Regions from separate parts of the Planococcus sp. APC 3900 genome, predicted to be linked through region 1. Evidence: predicted binding sites of a transcription regulator. Region 1 holds the regulator's gene; the other holds the start of a gene.

The links. Region 1 encodes LexA, which represses DNA repair genes until DNA is damaged. Its sites were predicted from a motif close to CGAACATATGTTCG; they were not measured.
Region 2: uvrB (excinuclease ABC subunit UvrB) is a predicted target of LexA. The motif match lies at 5,924-5,937, and genes of this name have one in related genera.

What each region holds. Positions count from the first base shown of each region.
Region 1 covers NZ_JASDCT010000015.1:839-8,889, reverse strand. The annotation lists gene QMA04_RS17860 (YneF family protein) at 1-44, opposite strand, end outside; gene tkt (transketolase) at 488-2,491, opposite strand; gene QMA04_RS17850 (DUF896 domain-containing protein) at 2,579-2,812, opposite strand; gene QMA04_RS17845 (YneB family resolvase-like protein) at 2,871-3,524, opposite strand; gene yneA (cell division suppressor protein YneA) at 3,521-3,838, opposite strand; gene lexA (transcriptional repressor LexA) at 4,004-4,624, shown strand; gene QMA04_RS17830 (class I SAM-dependent DNA methyltransferase) at 4,689-5,423, opposite strand; gene QMA04_RS17825 (hypothetical protein) at 5,521-5,715, opposite strand; gene QMA04_RS17820 (hypothetical protein) at 5,777-6,208, opposite strand; gene QMA04_RS17815 (hypothetical protein) at 6,356-6,544, opposite strand; gene QMA04_RS17810 (hypothetical protein) at 6,706-7,164, opposite strand; gene QMA04_RS17805 (hypothetical protein) at 7,414-7,542, opposite strand.
Region 2 covers NZ_JASDCT010000007.1:76,427-84,477, reverse strand. The annotation lists gene QMA04_RS14345 (DUF4097 family beta strand repeat-containing protein) at 1-881, opposite strand, end outside; gene uvrA (excinuclease ABC subunit UvrA) at 982-3,864, opposite strand; gene uvrB (excinuclease ABC subunit UvrB) at 3,871-5,853, opposite strand; gene QMA04_RS14330 (IDEAL domain-containing protein) at 6,082-6,324, opposite strand; gene QMA04_RS14325 (competence protein ComK) at 6,502-7,056, shown strand; gene QMA04_RS14320 (ABC1 kinase family protein) at 7,318-8,051, opposite strand, start outside.

The DNA.
Region 1 (8,051 bases):
AGTAAAGCCACGATAACGATTACGATCCAGATCCATGTATCCATTCTTGTTACCTCCTTCGTGTTGCGTAAATAAGTAGTGCACCACAATGGATTATACTATAAAAAAGTAATTGTGACCATAAGGAGGAAAATAATAAAGTGAAACTTCAATCAGTAGGGGTCTCCCCCTTACTGATTGTTAGTTGAACCAATCGGACTTTTACGGTCAGTGGATCTCCTGCTTGTCAAAGCAGGAGACCATACTGCCCGTTAAAGCGGGATAAAGTGAAACTTCAATCAGTAGGGGTCTCTCCCCCTTACTGATTGTTAGTTGAACCAATCGGACTTTTACGGTCAGTGGATCTCCTGCTTGTCAAAGCAGGAGACCATACTGCCCGTTAAAGCGGGATAAAGTGAAACTTCACCTTTTCCACTGCTCATCAAATAAAAAAGAGGCTGCCCACTAAAAGTCATTTTTCATGATCTTTTGGGACAGCCCTTCCATATTAGTTTTCGTTGATTAAGTTTTTCACTTTGTTTGCAACATTGTCAGCTGTGAAGCCGAACTCTTCCATGATGCGTTCTCCCGGTGCACTTGCACCGAAACGGTCGATTGCAAGAATATCGCCTTCGTCGCCTGTATAGCGATCCCAACCGAATGAAGTACCGACTTCAATAGCCAGGCGTTTCTTGACAGTTCTTGGAATGACGGATTGCTTGTATTCTTTATCCTGTTTTTCAAAACGATCCCATGATGGCATTGAAACGACAGAAACCGCAATTCCTTCTTCAGCCAATTGCTTTTGTGCAGCTACAGCCAAGCTAACTTCCGATCCAGTCGCAAGCAATAGCGCTTGTGGATTTTCAGCAGGGGACACAACGTATGCACCCTTCTCCACGCCAGCTTCTGCAAGTTCTGCGCTATTTTCCAAAATTGGCAAGTCCTGACGAGAAAGAACCAATAAAGTCGGTGTAGTTTTCGCCGTCAACGCCAAACGCCATGCCGCTTTTGTTTCGTTGGCATCAGCGGGACGAACAACGCTCAAGTTCGGCATTGCACGAAGAGAAGCCAAATGTTCAACCGGTTCATGTGTTGGGCCATCTTCGCCTACAGCTACGCTATCATGTGTGAAGACATAAGTGACAGGAAGCCCCATTAATGCAGCCAGACGGATTGCTGGACGGACATAATCACTGAAGACGAAGAACGTTCCGCCGAAGACATGAAGTCCGCCATGAAGAGCCATACCGTTTAAGGCTGCTCCCATTGCAAATTCACGCACACCAAACCAGATATTGCGTCCTTCAGGATGTTCAGCGTCAAAATCGCCAGCGCCTTTGATGTTCGTTTTGTTGGATCCAGCAAGGTCAGCACTGCCTCCGAAGAAGGAAGGAACTGTTTTAGCGATTGCATTGATCATATCTCCTGAAGAAGAACGAGTTGCTTGTTTCTTACCGAATTCATATGTCGGGAACTCTGCATCAAAGTTCTCTGGAAGATCACCACGGATCGCCATCTGCAATTGTTCCGCCAATTCCGGATGTGCTGATTCGTATTGTGAATACAATTCGTTCCATTTTGACTCAGCTTTTGCCCCAAGCTCTTCAGTTGCCTGTTGGAAAGTTTCATATACTTCCTCCGGCACATGGAAATCTTGATCGAAAGTCCACTCGTAGTATTCTTTAACCAATTTCATTTCATCTTCACCAAGCGGCGCGCCGTGTGCATCTGCTTTACCTGATTTGTTCGGAGCTCCGTAACCGATAACGGTTTTGACTTCGATTAATGTCGGTTTGTCTGAAGATTCTTTGGCTTGTGCGATTTTTTCTGATAAGTCGTCCAATACATTGCCATCATCTACGCGCAAATAGTTCCAGCCGTATGATTCAAAACGTTTTTGAACATTTTCAGAGAAACTCTTGCCAAGTGGACCGTCCAACGAAATGTCGTTGCTATCATATAGAACAACCAATTTGTTTAATTTCAAGTGGCCCGCAAGAGAAATAGCTTCTCCGGCAACGCCTTCCATCAAATCTCCATCACCGCATAAAGCGAAAGTGTTGTGATCGACGATATTCATTCCTTCTTTATTGTAAGTAGCCGCTAAATGACGCTCAGCCATTGCCATACCGACCGCCATACCAATTCCCTGTCCAAGTGGACCGGTCGTTGCTTCAACGCCTGTAGTGTGGCCATATTCGGGATGTCCAGGTGTTTTTGAATCCCATTGACGGAAGTTTTTGATTTCATCCATTTCTAAACCATAGCCGCTTAAATGAAGCAAACTGTATAGAAGCATGGAACCATGTCCAGCGGATAACACAAAACGGTCACGGTTAAACCAATCCGGATTTTTTGGATTGTGGTTCATATGCTTAGTCCACAAAGTATATGCCATTGGAGCTGCGCCCATTGGCAATCCTGGATGACCAGAATTTGCTTTTTCGATTGCATCGATGGAAAGTGTACGAATTGTTGTCACTGCAAGTTGATCTGCGTGGGTTGACATAGTAACATCCTCTCTCAAACAAAAATATAATCCCTTTCTAGTTTAGTCAACAATAGAAAAGAATACAATGAAAAAGAGAATAAGTATTTAATTCAAATACTTATTCTCTCGAATATTTTTGACCTTTTCTGGCGTTACGTCGTTCCCATTCGGGTCAATTACTTTTACATTTTCAATTGTTCCACGCATCGTTTTACGGAACGTTTGCAAATATTCCTGGCGCAAAGAAGATTGTTCTTTTGCTTCTTCTTTGGATAATCCAGTCGTTTTCGATTTACGTGATAGTTCATTAATTCTAGTTAATTTGTCTGGTGATAACATAGACATCCACCTTTCTTCTTTTCATATGGTACAAAAAAAGTAAGGTTTCTGCAATGTTTTAGTCTTTCATCAGCTTTTCGTATTCCTTATATCGCCGATGAACCGTCGCCTTGCTCGCTTGGTAGCCGAATCCTTGCAAGGTTACAGCAATTTCACTGAAAGTCAGCCCATTAGTTTTCAGGCTGACAATTTGATCGATAGGCAGATCCAAGCGTTCACGCCCATCAGGATTGCCTTTGCCTTTTAGATTTTTTTCCGGTTTATAGCCATTTTCCACAGCGCGTTTCATGCCCCGCTTGATTTTGGCATTATGTATTTTGCGCTGATATTCTTCAACGATTGCCAGAATTTCAAGCACCATGTCATCCATATCATTAAGGGCTATTGGCCCCATATCCGATAAGGTATAAACTTCCACGCCATATTTCTTCATGACATGCAAAAGAGCAATACGTGCGTGCCCTCTGCCCAAACGCGTTTCATCCTGAATAAAAACGGCATCGATTTTGTCTCCCTTAATGCAATTAAGCATTTCAAGCAGACCGTCACGATCCATCTCGTATCCACTGTGCTGATCGGTGTATACACCATCCACTTTATAAGATTGTTCAAACGCGAATTTCATCAGTTCTTCTTCCTGTCTCTCAAGGGAGGATTCCTGCGTATCTTTGGTCGTGCTGACACGGCAATAAATTAATGCATTTTTCTTCATTCAGTATCACCTGCAAATTTAATGGTCTCATCAGGAGCAAATTTCAATTGGTCGCTTGGAATCTTAAGGGATTGTCCTGCAATGATTTTTGGAGTAGAAAGGTTGTTTTCTTTCATAATCTCCTCTATCCATTCATGATGGGGAGTCGCGCCACTGAAAGATTCAGCTAAAGTCCAAAGCGTATCGCCTTCTTCTATTTCAACTTGGCTCATTGATGTACTGTTTGTATTATGGGACAGTATGGCGTAAAAAGTAAATACCACAATTAATGAGAAAAATGCGATAAGATAAGTATTTTGTCGAATGAATGTCATTTGAACCGCCTCCTAAGAATTTGTGTTCGGAATGTATGTTCTCATATTAATGCGAACAGGTGTTTTTGTCAAGAATAAAATTCGAACCTATGTTTGCATTTCAATGCCCGAGTTGGTATACTATTGGTAGAAATCAAGTAGAATTACTCAAATGAGGTGAAACTGTTGAAAAAAGTATCCAAACGCCAGGAAGACATTCTGTCATTTATAAAAGAGGAAGTTCGGCTGAAAGGCTATCCGCCATCCGTACGCGAAATCGGTGAGGCAGTCGGTCTTGCATCCAGTTCGACTGTACATGGACATTTAGCACGTCTTGAAAGCAAAGGCTTGATCAGACGGGATCCCACCAAGCCGAGAGCCATTGAAGTAATAAGCACTGATGAAGCGTTAATCGATAAAAGTCCGGTATTGCATGTTCCTTTGATCGGTAAAGTAACTGCCGGTGTTCCTATTACAGCAATTGAGAACGTGGAAGAGTATTTCCCGCTTCCGCAAAGTTATGGCACTGAAGATGATCACATCTTCATGCTGGAGATCATGGGTGAAAGTATGATCGAAGCCGGAATTTTGAACGGAGATTATGTAGTGGTTAAGCAGCAGCAGACCGCGGATAATGGGGACATTGTTGTCGCAATGACGACTGAGGATGAAGCAACAGTCAAACGCTTCTTCCGAGAAGAAAATTATTTCCGTCTTCAGCCTGAAAATTCATCAATGGATCCGATCATTGTAGACCAAGTATCGATTCTTGGTAAAGTTGTAGGCGTTTACCGCCAAATCCATTAAAAAAAAACCGGGGAAATCCCTGGTTTTTTTTAATGGATATTTTTATTATGTAAACAATTTCGATTTAGCGTTTATGACAGCTGAAAGCTAAAATTACAGGAATTCTCATTCTCCTACTATACTCTTCATCAGAACTGAAATATTGACGTTCGGGCTTCCCTTCCCGAACATTCGTTACGCTAAATCCCGCCTTTGTCAAAGAAGTAAAATAGCTTTCAATGGTCCGGTGATGCTTGACGACAATTTTATCGATCCACGGTTCGTGCCGTTCCCCTTCTTTAAAGTAATCGTCCACCAGCCAATTGCTTCTTTTTTCTCCTGACATTTTACTTGAAAAAGATGAGGTCGTCAGTGGATGCTGCACACTAAATACAAATTTCCCCTCAGCTTTTAAGGATTCATATACATTTCGGAATAGTTCGTCCACTTCCGGTAAATAATGGATGGCTAATCGAGAGGAGACGATGTCATAGGTATTTTCAGGAAAGACAAATGACTCCATAATTGCCAATGTCAGATCGGCATTGACACCCTCCAAATTTGCAGCCGCTAAGCCGATCATTTCTTCAGACCCTTCTACACCATGATAATAATGCGCTCCTGCTTCCAACAGTTCTTTTCCGAATAAGGCATCTCCACATCCTAAATCGAGTATATCCTGGTTTTGAAAGTTGCCAAGCAACCCATAGATTATTGGTTTTTCAATGCTGTTATTAGGGCTCTCCGCCCGATTTCTTCTTTGCAGAAAGTTCTTCAAAAAATCTTTTTCCTCGTAAGCACTCGATCCTCTGAATTCCATTCATTTGCCTCCCAATCGAATTGTCATGCAAAAAATCTTTTAAAAAAAGGAGTTGCGCAAGCAACACCTTAAGTGCAGCTTGCCGAGAAAAAATCTTCTACAGTTCGCTGACGATAATATATTTAACTAAATTGATAGTAATGCGATAAATATTGCCTGTTTGTTCATCTGAAATTTCATAAGTGCCATTGGAAGGAATCTTGCTTAATGCCGATTCTTTATCTACAGCCTGGACATTGTGTACGATGGTATTGCCTTGATCAAAATAAAACTCTACGCGAAACGGTTTCATGCAATAGCCTCCTTTAAACTTTTACTTTATCTTCGTGACTCAGTTTAGCATATATCCTTTATTATTGCTGTTTGTATAATTCCTTGTATACGATCACTTTCAGGGCAAGCAGCTCTTCTTCATTCAAATCCTCTTCAAGCTTCTGAATCACTTCGTCTGCTGACATCGTGCCATCTTCAATTCCCGATTTCATTTTAGCCAGATCCGCAATGCCGACCTTTTTGATGACTGTACCCGCCGCATCTCCAGTTGTTTCAAATGGCAAAGGCATACTCTCTTCCTCTGCAATTTTGGCTTCTTCTACATATTCAAGCATTTGTGGATCACTTTCAACATATTCCACCACTTTTTCCATTTGCCCGTTGTTCCGAAGCTCTTCTGTCGCCTCGGCAACCAGCCGGTCGGTCGACAAATCGGGTCCGATAACATATGTGCCAATGCCTGCAAACGAAAAGAAGATTAAAAAAACAATGATAGACATTAAAAAGCGCATAGCCGATTCCCCCTCCGTTTTTAGACTATTATAACAGTAGACGCAAAAAAGTGTATAAAGTTACCAAAAAAGAATAACCTCGCAGTTCGTTCTTTGCAGAACGGACGACAAGGTTATTTCTTTTACTCAAGCATGTTCATCAATTAATCATCGTTTCTGCTGCTCAGCAATCCACCAGTCAATGTGTTCTAAATTAAAGATCACAGTGTCTTGGAATGCTTTGCGGTGCGGAATCTTTCTTTTCGACATTAAATCTGTAATCTGCTCTGCAGCCAATGGATAATTCACTGATTCCAAATATTCTACAAGATTCGAAAGTCCTTGGATTTTCCTCAAATTAATCGCCTCCCACAAAATCCTTCTTCTTTCAAGAGAAAGAAAAATTCAGTATGAGTTATTAACTTTTCAGGCTGCAACTAATTATAACCTTAATTCGCCGGCTGTAAACTATAAAAAAAGGTATTCTTCGCATACTCTGCATATTTTCATCATAAATTTCACAAAGCCTGTTTAGTTAGAATCAGGATATTTTCAAGCAACAGCAAGACAAGGAGATATCCGCTTGCCTCTGGAATCTTTCTTTGCCAGCACATAAAAAACAGCATCTCCGAGGAGAAACTGTTTTCATGTTTACTTTTCTGCAGAGTCAGAACAGCATAACCTTTATCGGCTTTGAGGCTCCAATCGACAAAAATTTCATTTATCGGTCTCTTCAGTATCTTTTCCAATGTTGATTGTTTAAATAATTTATATTCTAATGGCCGTTTAGCCAGTTTCAAGGTGTCTTCAATGCCCATGCCTATCCATTCATTTTCGAGCAGAGTAAAGATGTCTGTACGACGAATCAGCAGGGTTCTTTCAATATCTCCGAAACGGTTCAGTAAATCCGAGGTTCTTTGCTCCAGTTCACTTATTTTAATGATTCCATCGAAGAGAGCCTGCTCGTTAACTTCCATCAGCCTAGGCTCTATTTCTATCACGCTTTCTTCCAAGACAGTAAGAATCACACCCGACCAGTTCACTAAATTCCAAACGGCATACTGTTCTTTAATCTCGTGGCCTGCTTCTGTTAAAAACTCCGTTGAAATGCTTCGCCAATTATTTGAGGAGCAATTGAAGCCGGAATCCCTTTAACAGGAAACACACACAGATATTCCACCATCAACGAGAATCACTCAATTCTCAACCGTGAAGCATTCTGCTGATCAAGAATCGACGCGGTGGCTTTCTTCATAAGCACGCTCATCTTTGTGGTAACGGATGTATGATTTTCCGAAAGCGACTAAAGACGTGATCCAGAGAGAAATTAGAATTGCGTATAAGATCATGAACATAATGATTCCTCCTCTTTTACTAATCAGCAACATAGTCAAATATTAACTTTTTTTTTAAAAAAACTTTTTAATATCTCAGTCTGCCAGGTCATTGCCAATTAGTCGCTTTAGCACACGAATAAGTTTCTATTAGTTTTCAATTTCCATTATTTTTTTTCATTTTCTCTTTCTGGACTCGACGGAAAACAGAAAAAAGCCGTTGGCGCTTTGCAGCACCAACGGCTTAAGGTAATTTTTAGTACATCTTCAAGTATTGCTCGCGTTCCCACGGGTGGACGCTTGTGCGGATTATATACCTGGTGTTTTTATCCGATTTCACTGATTCTAAACCACTGATAGAATAGCGTTCTTGTAAATCTGTTTTGTTTATTTGTGTATATTTGGAGTTGGATAATTGGGCAAAAGTTGGGCAATTTTTAAAACTCCAGTTGGGCAATATATACTTCTCGACATATAAGTTCTTTCTATATAATAGTAAACAATTTCTATCACTCTGAAATATTTATTTC
Region 2 (8,051 bases), on a different contig from region 1:
ACAATATTGCCGTTCAACGATTTGGAAACGATTGTTTGAATATCGCCATCGATGTAGATGCGGCCATTCAAGGTTTCGGCTTCCAATACTTTTCCTTTTGTTTCCTGTACATGGATAGCACCATTGGCCGTTTCCAGTTCAGCATCGTCAAACTCCACATGCTTCAAATCGACTTTGCCATTTGCTGTTTTCACTTTGATCAGAGCAGCATCGACGCGTTTCATTGCAAAACCACCATTGAACAAGCGAGCAGTGATGTGCTCGTAAGAAGCTTCCGGCACGTACAATACAACATTCACTTGAGTTGTCTTCAAGTCACTGATGATGCGCAACTTGTGGTCATCAGCTATAAAGACGAACTTATCAAGAAAATCTGCTTTAGCTTGAGCCGGCGATTCTGAGCGATACGCTTTAACGCTGCATTCTGCACGCAGTAATCCGTCCTGCGACGGGAATATTTCCAATTGGCCGTTTGCGATATCCGCAATGATTGTGTTGAGGTCTGTTATTTCTTCGCTAAAGGTGTGAGTGAATTGAACTGCTTCACCAAATGGAGAATCGAATTCCATCGTTTTTAACTTGCCGACAGATGTTTGCATGAAGTCCATCATGCGGCCACCTAAATCGTTGAAGTCGCGGGAAACATTTTTCGAGACATTTTTTGAGACATTTTTCGAAAAGTCTTTCGATACTTTCTTCATAATATCTTCAGGTCTGAAAAATCCGCGTTTCCCTGATTTTTCTCTCTGGTTGTTGCGGCCGTAATCGGGCTCATTTGAAGAACTGCTGCCATCTATAGCGCGCAGCAACTCAACGGCTTCCCGCGCTGAAATTGTACCGTTCTCAACCATGTCCAAAATGCGTTCTTTTTCGCTTTGCATGTATTGTGGCCTCCTCATTGTCTGATTGCAGGCAAGCAGATGCTTACCTGAACAAGCAGATCTTTTCTTCTAAATGATACGTTTGGCAGCTCGAAAAGTTTCACTTAACCACTTTTTTCCTGCGGCTTGCTCCTTTAACCTTAGCATCCATACGCGCCCGATCCCGTTCAAGAATCGGTTTCAAGTACTTGCCGGTATAAGAGTTTTCGACAGCCGCAATCTCTTCCGGTGTGCCTGTCGCTAAGATGGTTCCACCGTTGTCTCCGCCTTCAGGCCCCAAGTCGATGATATGGTCCGCCGTCTTGATGACGTCCAAATTGTGCTCAATCGTCAAAACGGTATCCCCATTATCCACAAGACGCTGCAGAACCAACAGCAAACGTGAAATATCGTCTGCATGTAATCCCGTCGTCGGTTCATCCAGAATATAAAAGGACTTGCCATTCGAACGCTTATGCAGCTCGGATGCCAGCTTGACGCGCTGCGCTTCGCCTCCGGACAAAGTCGTTGCAGGCTGGCCAAGCGTTAAGTAGCCAAGACCAACATCTACGATTGTCTTCAATTTACGGCTGATTTTCGGGATATTCTCGAAAAATACAGCAGCGTCTTCTGCTGTCATGTCCAGGATATCGGAAATATTTTTGTTTTTGTACTTCACTTCCAAAGTTTCCCGGTTGTAGCGTTTGCCATGGCAAATTTCGCACGGCACATAGACATCCGGAAGGAAATGCATTTCTATTTTTATAATACCATCTCCGCGGCAAGCTTCACAGCGACCGCCCTTGACATTAAAGCTGAAACGGCCTTTTTTATAGCCGCGGACTTTAGCTTCGTTGGTCGTAGCGTAGACGTCACGGATGTCATCGAAAACACCGGTATAGGTTGCCGGGTTTGAACGTGGTGTCCGGCCGATTGGAGACTGGTTGATATCAATGACCCGTTCAAGCCCTTCAGTGCCTTCGATTGAATCAAAATGGCCCGGTTTGGCTTTTGCCCGGTTCAGTCGATGGGCGAGTGTTTTGTACAGGATTTCATTGATGAGTGTACTTTTTCCTGAGCCTGATACTCCGGTTACTGCTGTGAATAAACCGAGTGGAATTTCGACATCCACTTTTTTCAAATTGTTTTGATTGGCGCCGCGTATCGTAATTTTACGGTCGTTTGGCACTCTTCTTTCAGCCGGCAATGGAATAAATTTCTTGCCGCTTAAATATTGGCCCGTCAAGGACTTTTTGTTTTTCATGACCTTTTCAGGTGTTCCCGCAGCAATGATCTCGCCACCGTGGACCCCTGCTCCAGGTCCGACATCAATCAGGTAGTCCGCCGCCAGCATGGTATCTTCATCATGCTCGACGACAATTAATGTATTGCCGATGTCCCGCATGCTTTTCAAGGTTTCGATCAGCCGGTCATTATCGCGCTGGTGCAGGCCGATCGATGGTTCATCCAAAATGTATAGAACGCCTGTGAGCCTTGAACCGATTTGCGTCGCTAAGCGGATTCGCTGAGCTTCCCCTCCAGACAAAGTGCCTGATGCCCGGTTCAAGGTCAGGTAATCCAACCCGACATTAATCAAGAATCCAATACGCTCCTGAATTTCCCGAATGATCAATTTGGCGATTTGAGCGTCTTTTTCCGACAGGACCAATCCATCAAAAAATTCATTGGCTTCAATAATCGAAAACTCGGTTACTTTACCGATGTGTACGTCATTGACTTTAACAGCCAAGGTTTCCGGCTTCAAACGGTAGCCTTCACAAACTGTACATGGTTGTTCTCCCATGTATTTCTCCATTTGATCACGGATATAATCTGAGGACGTTTCCCGGTAACGGCGATCGACGTTGGATAGCACGCCTTCAAAATGAATGTGGTTATCCCGGATCTGTCCATAATCGTTTTCATAACGGAAACGGATTTTATCGTTTCCAGAGCCCCGCATAATCACGTTGATATGTTCTTCCGGCAGTTCACTCACAGGAACATCCATGTCAATCTTATAATGCTTGCAAATTGCTTGCAGCAACTGCGGATAATATTGGGAACTGGTCGGCTGCCAAGGCACGATCGCACCTTTATTCAAAGATACGCTCCAATCAGGGATGACCAGTTCGGGGTCAACTTCCAGCTTCATGCCGAGGCCGTCACATTCAGGACAGGCTCCGAAAGGCGAGTTGAATGAAAACATTTTCGGTTCCAATTCACCGATTGAGAATCCACAGATCGGGCAGGCATGATGTTCGCTGAAAAGCAATTCTTCCTCTCCCATAACATCAATCAGTACCCGTCCTTCTCCCAAACGCAAAGCGGATTCCAATGAATCGCTGAGCCGCGGCGCAATGTTCTCTTTCATGACGATGCGGTCGATGACCACTTCAATCGAATGTTTTTTATTTTTATCAAGCGTGATGTCATCATCCAGATCGATCAATTCCCCATTGACACGAACCCGGACATAGCCTTGTTTTTTAACGTCTTCCAGCAGCTTGACATGCGTTCCTTTTCGGCCTGAAACAATCGGTGCCAAAATCTGCATTTTTGTACGATCCGGATAGACAACCAAACGATCGACCATCTCTTCAATTGTTTGAGATGAAATTTCGATGCCATGATTGGGGCAGATCGGTTTGCCGATCCGTGCATACATTAAACGCATGTAATCATATATTTCCGTTACCGTCGCTACTGTGGAACGCGGATTCTTGCTGGTGGTCTTCTGATCGATGGAAATGGCCGGTGACAAGCCTTCGATCAAATCGACATCCGGCTTATCCATCTGTCCTAAGAATTGGCGGGCATAAGAAGACAAAGATTCTACATATCGCCGTTGTCCTTCAGCATAAATCGTATCAAATGCTAATGATGATTTGCCTGAGCCCGAAAGCCCGGTCATGACCACAAGTTTATCGCGCGGAATGACAACGTCTATATTTTTTAAATTGTGCGCACGTGCGCCTTGTATCCGTATTTCCTGATTTTTCAAGTTTCATCATCCTTCCGCTTTCAATTCAAGCACTGTATCACGCAGCTCTGCAGCCCGTTCAAAATCAAGCGCTTTTGCCGCTTCTTTCATTTCTGATTCGAGCAGCGTAATCAGTTTCATGCGATCTTCTTTGTTGAGTTTTTTACCTGATACCGCTTTTGATACATATTCTTCCGACTCTTCCGCAGCGACAGTCGCACGGATGACATCACGGATTTTCTTCTGTATAGTAACTGGCTTAATGCCGTGTTTTTCATTGTATGCAGCTTGAATTGTACGGCGGCGGGTGGTTTCATCCATCGCCTTCTGCATTGAATCCGTCACTCTGTCTGCGTACATAATAACGTGGCCATTGGCATTTCGCGCTGCCCGGCCCATCGTTTGGATAAGAGAGCGCTCCGAGCGAAGGAAACCTTCTTTATCGGCATCCAGAATGGTCACTAAAGAAACTTCAGGGATATCCAATCCTTCACGCAGCAAGTTGATCCCGACGAGCACATCGTAAACGCCCATCCGCAACTCCCTTATGATCTCAATCCGTTCAAGCGTCTTGATCTCAGAATGCAGGTAATTGACTTTGATGCCCGCATCTTTCAAATAGGCCGTTAAATCTTCCGACATTTTTTTGGTCAATGTGGTGACCAGCACACGTTCATTGTTTTCCGCACGCTGCCGAATTTCATACATCAAGTCATCTATCTGCCCTTCGATCGGACGGATTTCGATGGTCGGGTCAAGCAATCCGGTCGGCCGGATAATCTGCTCCACCATTTCGGGTGTATGTTCCATTTCGTAGGGCCCTGGTGTCGCCGACACAAAAACCGCTTGGCTGATATGCTTTTCGAATTCATCAAACGTCAACGGGCGGTTGTCCATCGCTGAAGGCAGACGGAAGCCGTAATCAACCAAAACTTTTTTCCGTGCTTGGTCACCATTAAACATCCCCCGTACTTGTGGCAGCGTTACGTGGCTCTCATCCACAACCAATAGAAAGTCCTCCGGGAAATAATCAATCAATGTGTAAGGCTGTGCGCCTGGTGGACGAAGCGTCAAATGCCGGGAATAGTTTTCAATGCCGGAGCAGAAGCCCATCTCGCGCATCATTTCCAGATCATAGCGCGTCCGCTGTTCAAGGCGCTGCGCTTCCAACAATTTGTCTTCGGCGCGCATTTCCTTCAAGCGTGCTTCCAACTCTTCTTCTATGTTTGCAATCGCTTTGACCATTTTATCTTCACGTGTTACGAAGTGGGATGCCGGAAAAATGGCTACATGATCGCGTTCTCCGATAATTTCACCAGTCAATGCGTCGACTTCACGAATGCGGTCAATTTCATCACCGAAAAACTCGACACGCAAACATCTCTCGTCGCGTGATGCCGGGAAAATCTCAACGACATCTCCACGTACACGGAAAGTTCCGCGAATAAAATTAATATCATTGCGTTCGTATTGAACATCCACTAACTTCCGCAACAACTGGTTGCGTTCGATTTCCATCCCTTTACGCAAAGAAACAACCAACTCACGGTATTCCTTCGGCGAACCAAGGCCGTAGATGCAAGAGACCGATGCAATAACGATGACATCGTCCCGCTCAAATAAAGAACTGGTCGCAGAATGGCGAAGCTTGTCGATTTCGTCATTGATGCTGGCATCTTTTTCAATGAACGTATCCGACTGAGGAACATAAGCTTCCGGTTGATAATAATCGTAATAACTGACAAAATACTCTACTGCGTTATCAGGGAAAAATTCCTTGAACTCGCTGTAGAGCTGACCTGCCAATGTTTTATTGTGGGCCATGACCAGCGTCGGCTTTTTCACCTGCTGGATAACGTTCGACATTGTGTAGGTCTTACCTGTTCCTGTCGCTCCCAGCAAAGTCTGGCAACGTTTGCCGTTGATGATGCCTTGCGTCAATTCAGCAATCGCCTGAGGCTGGTCGCCAGCCGGTTCATAAGGAGCTTGAAGATTAAATTCCTGTTTCATAATAAGACGTCCTTCCGTTATTTCGTTACTTCTACTTTAACATATGCCCTAAAAAACCACTAACAAAAAGCGAACGTATGTTTTTTATGGTGGAATCCGCAAAAATATTGGTCTATCGGTTCAAAGTATCTGTACTCTTCCTTTTAGACATTTCTTATTTTTTAAAAACAAAAAAGGGAAGCCGGTAAAATGCCGGCTTCCCTTTTTCTTGGCTTTTTAAAGAGCCAATTATTCTGTTTCTTCATGCTGCAATGTCTGTAATTGAGCAGTATATATAGTAAATGCTTTTTGATCTTTGTTATCCAGGGCTTCGTCGATTAGGGCCATAAGCTGTGCTTCTTGTTGGGAGCGGTGCACATGTTTCAAGAACAGATCCAAATAGATGTCGTTCAGCAGTTTTTCCGCTTCCGTGATTTTTTTTGTTTGAGCCATCGCTTTCATGAAATCAGCATAAGAATAATAGTTTTCCATTCTTCTTCACCCCGAATGCTTTTCATTAGTATACATGAAGCAAATAGAAAAAATCAAGATTTATTTGAAAATTCCAACCAAATAGAAAATATTTTATTTTCAATCTAATGTGCATTGTGCAATTTCCATTTTTCATTATAATAAGGTATGTAAAGTAAATTTAGGGGGTTATTCTTCATGAGCAAAAAGAATCACAGGCCGCTTTCTTATACAATCTGCGCAAATACGTATGCCCTTTTACCCTATACGGATGGACATCGCACCTGTCTGCGCGTAATCGAAGACCGTAATGAATTTGTGGTTGAAGAAACGGTTTATAAAACAGTGACCACTTCCTGCCGGTTCTACCGTGCCTCTCTTGAAAGCGCCACTCTTTATGCCCAAAAAGCGGTCGGCGTAAAACATAAGCCACCCATCATCATTGGTGAGTATTATGGCAATCCGCTTATTTTCTTCCCGACACACTCTCCAAAGAATAAGGAATGCGTCTGGTTCAATTATGACGCCATTGACCTCATTGAAAGTGACAGCAGCGGCAAAGGCAGCATTATCTACTTAAGCAATGGTGAAACCGTATATTTGGATGTCTCGCCTATCGCTTTGCGAAACCAGCATTCATTTGCCGGATCCCTCCGCCGGTATTTCAAAAAAGCTCAACGAGTCCATAACCATCCGATGGCTTATGTGACAAAACGGACGTTTGCTCCACGTAAAGAACAGCCGCGGGATTGACTGCCTTTCCAAGATTGCACTCTCTTTCAGTAAATACAAAACTCCCTTGCTGCGCAACGCCTCCATATCCCACCTTATGCATATGGACCTTCGCTTTCTCCAGCTTTTTCACAAGACGTATTTCCGCTCCATCCACTAGCTCCAGATCATCAGCGAATTAACTGAAAAGAGTTGCCGCCTGCAGTCACTAAATGTGAAGGCAGGCGGCAACTCTTTATTGTTTCATGCATCTCTAGAAAAAATTTAACTATTATGTTGACCTTATTTGATCGACCGGTACACCCATAAGGAGCCGACGAAAAATACCGACGAAACCCAAAGGTAAGGTTCGTTCCAGAACCAGATTGAAATGGACATCCCCGAAAACGATAGAATGGTGAATATTCCAGCAAACATCCGGGATTGCAGATTTCTGCGGTGCTCCCGTTCCCGGCCGTCCCGATTTTCAAGGTAATGGCGCATCCGTTCAGGCTCTTCCAAATAGTTGATGACTTTCTGCGGCAATACCCGCAACGGACCCGTGGCATTCAACACCCAACGAAGGACATCTTCTTTGCCAAAGAGGCCTTTGCCTTCTTTTTGTGAAGAAGCCCATTCCAGGATTCGTGGACGGGCAAGCGCCAACAGATCCACATTGGGATCCAAAACATGAAGAACGCCGACGAATATCGAGGCCGCTCTGCCAAAAAAGGCAAATTCCGCGGGCAATTGAACCGGTTGGGTCCGAACGATTTCCTGCATGTCGTTGAGCAGGCGTTCCACAACAAAACTGTCCATCTGTGACAGCTCATTGGATTCATAGGCTGTGACGAGCCGTGAAATAGCATCTCCTAGAATTTTACGGTCCGCCTGCGGCAAAAGAAACCGCAGCTCTTCAAGCGAATCCAACACTTGATCGTAATTCTTAAAAATGACGCCTTCCGCCGCTCTTAACACCGCCTGGGAGTCTTTTTGTGTGATGGTGCCGATCATCCCGAAATCGATCAGGACGATTC